One region of the Bradyrhizobium sp. SZCCHNR1002 genome, then DNA from elsewhere that is predicted to be linked to it. Evidence: predicted binding sites of a transcription regulator. Region 1 holds the regulator's gene; each other region holds the start of a gene.

Region 1 (3,275 bases):
GGCGATCACGTCGTGCTCAGCGAGGCCGCAATCAAGGGCCGCCACATCCGGCCGGCAGGAGTCGACTTCCACGAGGGCATGGTGCTGCTGAGCGCCGGGCGCCGGCTCAGCGACCGCGATCTGTCGCTCGCCGCCAGCATGAACCATCCGGCGCTGCCAGTGCGGCGGCGCCCGAGGGTAGCGCTGCTCGCCACCGGCGACGAGCTGGTGATGCCCGGCGCGACGCCGGGTCCGGGCCAGATCGTCTATTCCAACGGCTATGCTCTGCGCGCGCTGGTGCGCAGCGAAGGCGCCGAGCCGGTCGATCTCGGCATTGCCGCCGATACGCTCGACGCCACGGTTGCCGGCATCCGCCGGGCGCGCGAGGCCGAGGCCGACATCCTGGTCACCACCGGAGGCGCCTCGGTCGGTGATCACGACCTGGTCAAGCAGGCGCTCGAGGCCGAGGGCGTCGAGATGGCGTTCTGGAAGATCGCAATGCGACCGGGCAAGCCGATGATGCATGGCCGGCTCGGCGGCATGAGGGTGATCGGGCTGCCGGGCAATCCGGTGTCGTCCTATGTCTGCGCCATCCTGTTCCTGGTCCCCTTGATTCGACGCCTGCTCGGCCGCGACGAAGCGCTGATGCCGCGCGAGACCGCCCTGCTCGGCCGCGAGCTCGCCGCCAACGATTCGCGCGAGGACTATCTGCGCGCCCGGCTGGAGGAACGCGCCGACGGCACGCTGGTCGCGACACCGGTGACGCAGCAGGATTCGTCGCTGCTCGGCCATCTCGCGCTCTCCCAGGCGCTCGTGATCCGTCCGGCCTATGCGCCGAAGGCGCCGGCCGGCAGCCCCTGCGAGATCCTGCGCCTGCCGAACTGAGCGGTTTTCCCCGGCAAAGCCCGGATCGTTCATCATATTTTTAGGATTGCGGAACACACATCGAACATATAGTGTCCGTTCATGATTTGTTTTTAGTATGTTGCGGGCGACGCGAATACGAACGTCCAACTCCCATTCGCCCTTGGACGCAGGGCGCGGACTCGGACGACACAAACTGGGGACCAGGTCGAGATGCTGACGCGCAAACAGTACGAACTTCTGCGGTTCATCAATGAACGGCTCAAGGAAGCCGGCGTGCCGCCGTCATTCGACGAGATGAAGGATGCCCTCGACCTGCGCTCGAAGTCCGGCATCCACCGCCTGATCACGGCGCTGGAGGAGCGCGGCTTCATCCGCCGGCTGCCCAACCGTGCCCGCGCCATCGAGGTGATCAAGCTGCCCGAGCTGTCGCAGGCCGGCAACAATCGCCGCGGTTTCACGCCGTCGGTGATCGAAGGCAATCTCGGCAAGGTGCGGACCTCGACGCCCGCGCTCGATGATGGCGAGCGCCCGGTCGCGGTGCCTGTCATGGGCCGCATCGCCGCGGGTACGCCGATCGAGGCGCTGCAGACCCGCAGCCACACGATCAGCGTGCCGGCCGACATGCTCGGCAATGGCGATCACTACGCGCTCGAGGTGCGCGGCGACTCGATGGTCGATGCCGGCATTCTCGACGGCGACATGGCGCTGATCCAGCGCAACGAGACCGCCGACACCGGGGACATCGTGGTGGCGCTGATCGACGATGAGGAAGCGACGTTGAAGCGTTTCCGTCGCCGCGGCGCCTCGATCGCGCTGGAGCCCGCCAATACCGCCTATGAGGTGCGCATCCTGCCGCCCAACCGGGTGAAGATCCAGGGCAAGCTGGTCGGGCTCTATCGCAAGTACTGAGCACCGACGCGCTGGTATCGGACGACATGCACAGTTGAGCGGCGGCGCGATGCTTGGAGCGTCGCCGCAGCTCAAAAACGAGTCACACGCGAATGCACCTCATGATGTGCAGCGCGGCACGCTCAAACGCTTGTGATCATCAGCGGCCACACGCCATGCAGATCAGCGCAGAATTGCCGTGAAGCGCGCGCTAACATCGCCTCGATGTCCACTCTGATAGAGGCCTGCGCCTGTCCGGGGGGAAGCGTGGGTCGGCTATCTCTCAGCGAGGAGCGATCCGATGTGTGACTACAGCCTCCATGCCGTTGCCTCCCGTCCTGCCAAGGTCGGCGAGACGCTGATATCGACGACCTTCCGCGGCACCGCGACCCGCGGCTTCGCGGTGGAGACCGAGCCCAACGTTGCGGTGTGCATGCTGCCTGGCACCGAGCTCGCCTTCGCCGAGGACGTCCGCTACGACAGCCGCTGGCTCTGGACCCGGACGATCCGCGAGCGCGTCGCCAAGTTCAACACGATCGAAAAGCACATCCCCGATCGCCATCACGACGCCATCGAGTTTGCCGACGGCCGGCACGTGCTCGTCACGCAGCTCTGCGAAGGCCAGCGCGTCACCGTGCTGCAGCTGCCCGTCACCAGGCAGCCGGGCGAGCACCGTCCGGATAGCGCGGAGGAGGCGCCGGCATCGCAGACGACGCGGATTCGCCGGATCAGCATCACCTGACACGCGTCAGTCGATTTCGTCGTCTCGGATCGCTCGCCCGCAGCCCTCGGCCGGCACCTGCCGAAGCCGAGGGCGCGAGCATCAGCGCGGAAGCCGGACGAACTAATCCTCGATCACCTGCTCCGTCTCCGGCGGAGTCGCATCCTGGCCACGCGACGCAGGCGCGCGCGGTGTCAGGGTCATGTCGAATTCGCCGGCATCGGCCGAAGCCGGCCACCACGGGCGATCCGTGCCACCAGCGCGCACCGGCGTGACCGCGAAGCCGGCGCCCCGCTGCACCAGCATCAAGGCGCCCTGCTGCTGCAGACGCGGGCGGTCGATCACGGCGGCCGCACACGACGACGGCGCGGCGCGCGCGGTCACGATCAGCGCGGCACGGACGCAATCATCGGCGATGGCGTCGGCGCGCAAGGTCATGGCGACGAAACGGCCATCGGCCATCGCCACGACACAGCCCGCCTCGTCGCAGGACACACCGTCACCGAGTGCAGCATCGGCGGGCAGGCGCGCATCGGCATCGGCGGCGAGCCACTCCTTGGTGACGAACACGTCCTTGCCGGTGCGCATTACATGCAGGCGCCCGTCGCGGCCACGCACCGCCACCGCGCGTCCGTCTCCGGCAATGAGAATGTCGGGCAACGGCGTCGTGGCGGCCCACAGGGTGGCCGCCGCGAGCACGACGGCGCCCGACCAGCGCAGCGGCGTCCGCAACAGCCCGATCAGGATGAGTCCGAGACTGGCCAGGATCAGCGGGCCGATGCCGAACGCCGGAATCCGTCCGACCGCGCCCGGTAGCGCC
Region 2 (3,275 bases), on a different contig from region 1:
ACGACCAGCAGCCCGGTCGAGGTCAGCGCCTCGCCTTCGATTTGCGGCGCAACACTGAACTCGATCCGCAGCACCTTGCCCGGCGGCTTGGCCGCTGCTGCGAGCGCAGTGACGCGGTCGGCGAGCTGCTCGGTGGCCCGCCGGCTTTTGGCGGGATACCAGAGCACGTATATACCAGTCGTCCACTTCGCGAACGCCGCGGCGAAGCGGTCGGCGAGACGCTCGAACTCATCCTTGGCCTCGAATGCCGGATCGATCAGCACCACGCCGCGGCGCTCGTTCGGCGGCACGAAGGCGGGCAGGGCGACCCAGCCGTCGAGATCGACGACGCGGGCCTGGGTGTCGCGGCGCAGCGCATCGATCAGCTGCTTGCGTGGCGCCGGCGCCAGCTCGCACAGCGTCATGCGGTCCTGCGGCCGCAGCAGCGCGCGGGCAATCAGCGGCGAGCCGGGATAGGCCTTGAGCTCGCCCGGCGGATTGAACGACCTGATGATGTCCAGATAGGGCGCAACCAGCGCATAGGCCTGGTCCGACAGCCGTGCCTGCAGCAGCCGTGCGATACCGGTCAGGTACTCGCCGCTGCGCGAAGCCTCGTCGCCGGTGAGATCATAGAGGCCGGCGCCGGCATGGGTGTCGATCACACGAAAGGCAGCCGGCTTCTCCTGGAGGTAGACCAGGATGCGTGTCAGCACGATGTGCTTGATGACGTCGGCGAAACCGCCGGCGTGAAAGGCGTGTCGGTAGTTCATGCCGTCCGGGTTACGCCGTTCCGCGTCAAAAGGGTACCCCGTCATTCGCCCGGCCTCGGCCGCACGAGCGGCTTTGGCAAAGCACCGGCTGATTCGCCGCGGCGCCTAAAGCGCGATGAGATCGGGATGAATCGTCATCGCGCTTTAGGTTGTTGTTTGCGCATGATCTTTTCGGAAAACCGCTGCGCCCTTTTCCGGATCATGCTCTAGCCGCCGCGCACCGGCGGCATGTTGACCTCGTCGCGCCGGCAGGCCTGACGGTCGACCTCGTCACAACTGCGGAATTCGAGATCCTTGGACAGGCAGATGCGCACCTCGCTCAGCCGGGTGCGGTTGCAGGTGACGGCAATGGCCGAGGTCGTCAGCTTCGGGTTGGCCTTGATGAAGGCCTCTTCGACGGCCGCCGGTGCCACCGTCTTGGCCTGGGCCAGGTCGAGAAATTCCTCCGGGATCTTGATCGCCGCCCGTGCCTTGCGGATCGCCTCGAAATAGGCCTTCGCCGACAGGCCCGAGCACGTGCCGTGCTTGTCCCATTCGTTATAGATCAGCCCCGGCGCCGGCATCAGGTCGAGCATCGAGGTCATGATGTTGCGGGGCAGGCGCGGCGACGGCTGCTCGCAATACTCGGGATAGCCGGCCTCGTATTGCGGCCACAGCCCGTGCACGACGAAGGAGTAGGGCCGTCCGCTGCATTGCTGCGAGCGGCTGCCGCGGCCGCCGCGCTCCTCGGCCTCGGCACAGAAGGATGGCGACCAGGATAGCGACAGGACGTAGAAGTCGAACGCGCCCGGCGCATTCTGGCGGCGGTCCTGCGCCCCGGCCGGGGCGGCCGCGAGGGCGCCGACCAGCAGAGCGAGGCAGGCAATCGTGTGCGAACAAGCAACGGCAGATCGGCGCAGGCAATCGAACATGGCGAACTCCCCGGACTGTTCCAGGAACTTACCAAGCTGATGGAACATTTCAAGAACAAAAACGGCTGCCCGAAGGCAGCCGATGATCACAAGCGTCCCGCCATTGACGGGCTCGCGCCGGCCGTCGACCGATCAGGGCTTGGCGGCGCGGCAGGCCGGGTTGAACGCCCAGTTGCGATCGAGGCCGACGACGCAGAACTCGACGCCCTGGTCGTAGCCGGCGAAGCCGCCGTCTTCGATGATCGAGTAGTTGAGCGTGCGCGCCTTGCCGTCGCTGATCATCACGCTGCCGGTGCAGAAGCGGCGCGGAATGTTGTCGGACTGCCAGGGCCGGAACGCGATCTCGCGGACGTTGGCGACGCCGGTGATCTGCAGCGACGAATTCCAGAAGGTGCTTTCCTTATCCTGGAATCGCGAGACGATGGTCGGGATGGCCGCCTCGCACGGCGCGACCCGGCCTTCATATTTCGGGCCCGACAGCCAGAAGTTCATCTCGAGCGGGTTGGCCGCCTGGGCCGGCGCGGTCGCAACGGCGAGCAGCGCGCCGCATGCGGCGCCGAACGTCTTGAAAGCTGTGCTGAAGTCGCGCATGGGCCGTCCGCAAGGCTGATCCGGGAGCGTGGACCGTGCCGCGGCGGCCACAGGAGGTCAAGTGCAACGCGGCAACACTCCACGATTAGTCCTGTTAACGTGAGGCCGGTGTTCTTTTCTTGACCGGACAGGACCTTTAGAATGGCAGGCCAGATCGAGGAGAATGCAATGCGGACGCTGATGGCCGGATTCGTGAAGACTGCAGGCCTCGCGGCCGCTGGGGTGGTGCTGGTCGCCGCCTCCGCCCAGGCCGACGTGGTGCCGCCCTTCAAGGGCAACGACACCGGCGGCATCATCGCCTATCAGCTGGCCCAGACCACGGATGCCCGTCAGCTCGCGGTCGACCACTGCGCCTCCTACGGGAAGGTCGCGAAGTTCCGCGCCGTCGATGCGCGCTACGGCGGCTACGTGTCGTTCTCCTGCCGCTGGGTACCGTACGGCTCGGCGCAGCGGCCGCTGCGGACGCTGTACTGACGTTCCTTCAACTGCCGTTCTCCTAATTGCCATCTTTTGGCGGCATTCGCTCCGGCATCGATCAACGAGCCGGAACGGGGCACATGACCTGCACACGCATCGCTATTGGGCTGTTGGCCTGCTGCCTCCTGGGCGCGACCGCGAGCCATGAGGCTTGGGCCGTCGACCTGCCGGTGCGCAAGGCCGGCCTGTGGGAGCTGAAGATGATCAGATCCGGCGGTCAGCTCCCGGAGGCGACGATGCAGCATTGCACCGACGCGGCTACCGACAAGGAAATGAACAATTTCGCTTCGCCGATGGCGCAGCAGGTCTGCTCCAAGCAGGACATCCAGAAGACGGCGACCGGCTACGTCTCCGATTCGGTCTGCAATTTCGGCGGCATCAATACGACGTCCCATGCCGACATCACCGGCGACTTCAACTCGGCCTATACGGTGAAGACCATGTCGCGCGTGACGGGCGGCGCTGCCGGCACTGGCGTGAAGGACACCGCGATGACGATCGAGGCCAAATGGCTGGGCGCCTGCAAGCCCGACCAGAAGCCCGGCGA
Region 3 (3,275 bases), 210 kb from region 1:
CGATCACGGTGTTGCCGAGGTCGCGCAGCCGCTTCAGGGTGTCGAGCAGCCGGGAATTGTCGCGCTGGTGCAGGCCGATCGAGGGTTCGTCGAGCACGTAGAGCACGCCGGTCAGGCCCGAGCCGATCTGAGAGGCCAGGCGGATGCGCTGGCTCTCGCCGCCGGACAGGGTGCCGGAGGAGCGGGCGAGGGTCAGGTAGTTCAGGCCGACGTCGAGCAGGAAGGTGAGGCGGTCGCGGATCTCCTTGAGGATGCGCGTGGCGATCTCGGTCTGCTGCGCGTTGAGCTGCGCCGGCACCTCGGCGAACCATTCGCCGGCCGCCTTGACGCTGAGATCCGAGATCTCGCCGATGTGCTTGCCGCCGACCTTGACGCACAGCGCCTCGGGCTTCAGCCGGAAACCCTTGCAGCCGGCGCAGGGCACGTCGTTGAAGTATTTGCCGAGCTCCTCGCGCGCCCATTCGCTCTCGGTCTCGCGGAAGCGGCGCTCGATATTGGTGATGACGCCCTCGAACGGCTTCTTGGTGTCGTAGGAGCGGACGCCGTCCTCATAGGTGAACTTGATCTCGTCGTCGCCGGAGCCGTGCAGCAGGGCGTTCTGCGTCTTCTTCGGCAGGTCCTTCCACTTGGTGTCGAGCGTGAACTTGTAGAACTTGCCGAGCGCGGTCAGCGTCTGCAAATAATACGGCGACGACGACTTGGCCCACGGCGCGATCGCGCCCTTGCGCAGGGTGACGTCCTTGTCGGGAATGACGAGGTCGGCATCGACATGCTGCTCGACGCCGAGGCCGCCGCATTCCGGGCAGGCGCCATAGGGATTGTTGAACGAGAACAGCCGCGGCTCGATCTCGGGAATCGTGAAGCCGGAGACCGGGCAGGCGAACTTCTCCGAGAACAGGATGCGCTCGGGCCCGCTCTTGTCGTGAATCTTGGCCACCTTCTTCTTCTCGTCATGGCCGGGCTTGACCCGGCCATCCATCTCCTTCGAAGAGGATGGATCACCGGGTCTCGCGCCTTCGGCGCGGCCCGGTGATGACGAGGAGGGGCTGGGATCGGCAAATTCGACCACGGCAAGGCCCTCGGCCAGCTTCAGCGCGGTCTCGAAGCTTTCCGCAAGGCGCTGGCCGATGTCCGGGCGCACGACGATGCGGTCGACGACGACGTCAATGTCGTGCGGGAATTTCTTGTCGAGAACCGGCGCCTCGGCGAGCTCGTGGAAGGTGCCGTCGATCTTGACGCGCTGAAAGCCCTTCTTGAGATATTCGGCGAGCTCCTTCTTGTACTCGCCCTTGCGTCCGCGCACGACCGGCGCCAACAGATACAGGCGGGTGCCCTCGGGTAGCGCCAGCACGCGGTCGACCATCTGCGACACGGTCTGGCTCTCGATCGGCAGGCCGGTCGCCGGCGAGTAGGGCACGCCGACGCGCGCCCACAGCAGGCGCATGTAGTCGTAGATCTCGGTGACGGTGCCGACGGTGGAGCGCGGGTTCTTCGAGGTCGTCTTCTGCTCGATCGAGATCGCCGGCGACAGGCCGTCGATCTGGTCGACGTCCGGCTTCTGCATCATCTCCAGGAACTGGCGCGCATAGGCCGACAGCGATTCGACGTAGCGGCGCTGGCCCTCGGCATAGATCGTGTCGAAGGCGAGCGACGACTTGCCGGAGCCGGAGAGGCCGGTGAACACGACGAGCTTGTCGCGCGGAATCTCGACGTCGATGTTCTTGAGATTGTGCTCGCGGGCGCCACGGATGGTGATCGCCCGCAGGCTCGACTGATTGGCTTGCGCGCGCTGCTTGGCCTTGAGCACTTCATCCATGACGATCGTCCCACGGCGCAAGGCTGCGCCATCGTTGCAGGCGCGTTCGCCGGAAGCCGGCCATCGGACGCCAAGGGAAAAGGTATCGTCGGAACGTAGGAAGAACGAGGCCGGATTTCCAGTGCCGCCAGCGAATCATCAACAATGCGCTCGAGGAATGGCAGCGAATGGCAGGAGCGGAACCGGTTCGGCAATCCAGCGGGCGGACTCGCGGCGAAGAATGCGCAATCAGCGGGACGAGCCGGCAAAGAAAAAGCCTCCGCTCTTGGGAAGCGGAGGCCTTGTGCGTTGGCCCGGAGGCCGAGATCCCGCCCGAAGGCGAAAATCTTAGAAGTGGTAGTTGATGCCGACCTGACCCGAGTGCACGTTGAGCGTGCCGGTGGCCAGAGTGCCCAGACCGGTGAAGGTGTAGCTCTCACCGCCGAAGCTCTTGTAGAGGTATTCGCCCTTGAGCGACCACTGCGGAGCGAACATCCATTCTGCGCCGGCACCGACCGTCCAGCCGGAGTGGATCTTGCTGTCCGACAGGCTGATGCCAGGAGCCGACAGGGTGATGCGGTTGTCGGCCCAGGCGTAACCGCCGGTGACGTACAGCAGGGTCGGGCCGAAGGCGTAGCCGAGACGGCCACGAACGGTGCCCCAATCACGGATCTTCGAGTTGGCGGTCACGCCGAGAGCGGTCGCCGACGCGGAGATGTCAGCCCAAGCAGCGTCAGCCTCGAGGCCGAACACGACAGCGCCCTGCTGCCAGTTGTAGCCGATGGTGCCACCGGCGAAGCCACCCTTCATCGCGGCGAAGTCGGCGTCCTCGTTGGCATAGCCACCCATCGCACCGATGTAGAAACCGGTCCAGGTCATGACCGGCGCGAGAACCGGGGCCTTGGTGTAGGTCGGGCGCGCAGCGAGATCAGCGGCGGCAGCGGGAGCGGCCAGGGCGGCCAGGGCCACGGTCGCGAGCAGGATCTTCTTCATTCTTGTCTCCAGTTTAGTCCGTGAAGTCCGCGTCGCATCGAAAGCCTTACGCACGAAACAGACTCACCCGTTCAAGTTGACGACCATCCTATAGCCGGGTTCCTAGCGGATTGCCGTCACCCAGAAGCCACACTCGGGACGAAACCGGACATTTACGGGACGGTTCCCAAAACATAAGGCCACACAATGGCTTGGTTCCATGTGTGACCGATGCGTCGGGGGTGTCGCACGGGCAACAAAAAAGCCGGCTTGCGCCGGCCTTTCAGAAAACACAACTTGATAACGGTCGATCAATACTTCGCGACGACCGGGCCGCCGAACCGGTAGTTCAACCGCGCCGTGAACAGGTCGACATCCTGCTTGATGTTGTCGGTCTGGGTGAAGACCGCGCCGCGGAACGGGACGTTCGTGTTGCCCATGAACAGGTGATCGTACTCGAAGCCCACCGACCAGCCCGGCGAGAAGGCGTATTCGACACCGGCGCCGA

The links. Region 1 encodes LexA, which represses DNA repair genes until DNA is damaged. Its sites were predicted from a motif close to TGTTCNNNNTGTGTTCNG; they were not measured.
Region 2: the regulator LexA is predicted to act here: its motif matches at 1,701-1,718, upstream of QX108_RS25715 (ribonuclease T2).
Region 3: the regulator LexA is predicted to act here: its motif matches at 1,906-1,923, upstream of uvrA (excinuclease ABC subunit UvrA).

What each region holds. Positions count from the first base shown of each region.
Region 1 covers NZ_JAUHIS010000001.1:1,127,159-1,130,433, forward strand. The annotation lists gene glp (gephyrin-like molybdotransferase Glp) at 1-864, shown strand, start outside; gene lexA (transcriptional repressor LexA) at 1,057-1,755, shown strand; gene QX108_RS05045 (hypothetical protein) at 2,036-2,476, shown strand; gene QX108_RS05050 (ComEC/Rec2 family competence protein) at 2,579-3,275, opposite strand, start outside.
Region 2 covers NZ_JAUHIS010000006.1:153,262-156,536, reverse strand. The annotation lists gene QX108_RS25720 (23S rRNA (adenine(2030)-N(6))-methyltransferase RlmJ) at 1-749, opposite strand, end outside; gene QX108_RS25715 (ribonuclease T2) at 956-1,660, opposite strand; gene QX108_RS25710 (hypothetical protein) at 1,793-2,251, opposite strand; gene QX108_RS25705 (hypothetical protein) at 2,420-2,725, shown strand; gene QX108_RS25700 (DUF3617 domain-containing protein) at 2,809-3,275, shown strand, end outside.
Region 3 covers NZ_JAUHIS010000001.1:914,031-917,305, reverse strand. The annotation lists gene uvrA (excinuclease ABC subunit UvrA) at 1-1,816, opposite strand, end outside; gene QX108_RS04020 (outer membrane protein) at 2,144-2,788, opposite strand; gene QX108_RS04015 (porin family protein) at 3,079-3,275, opposite strand, start outside.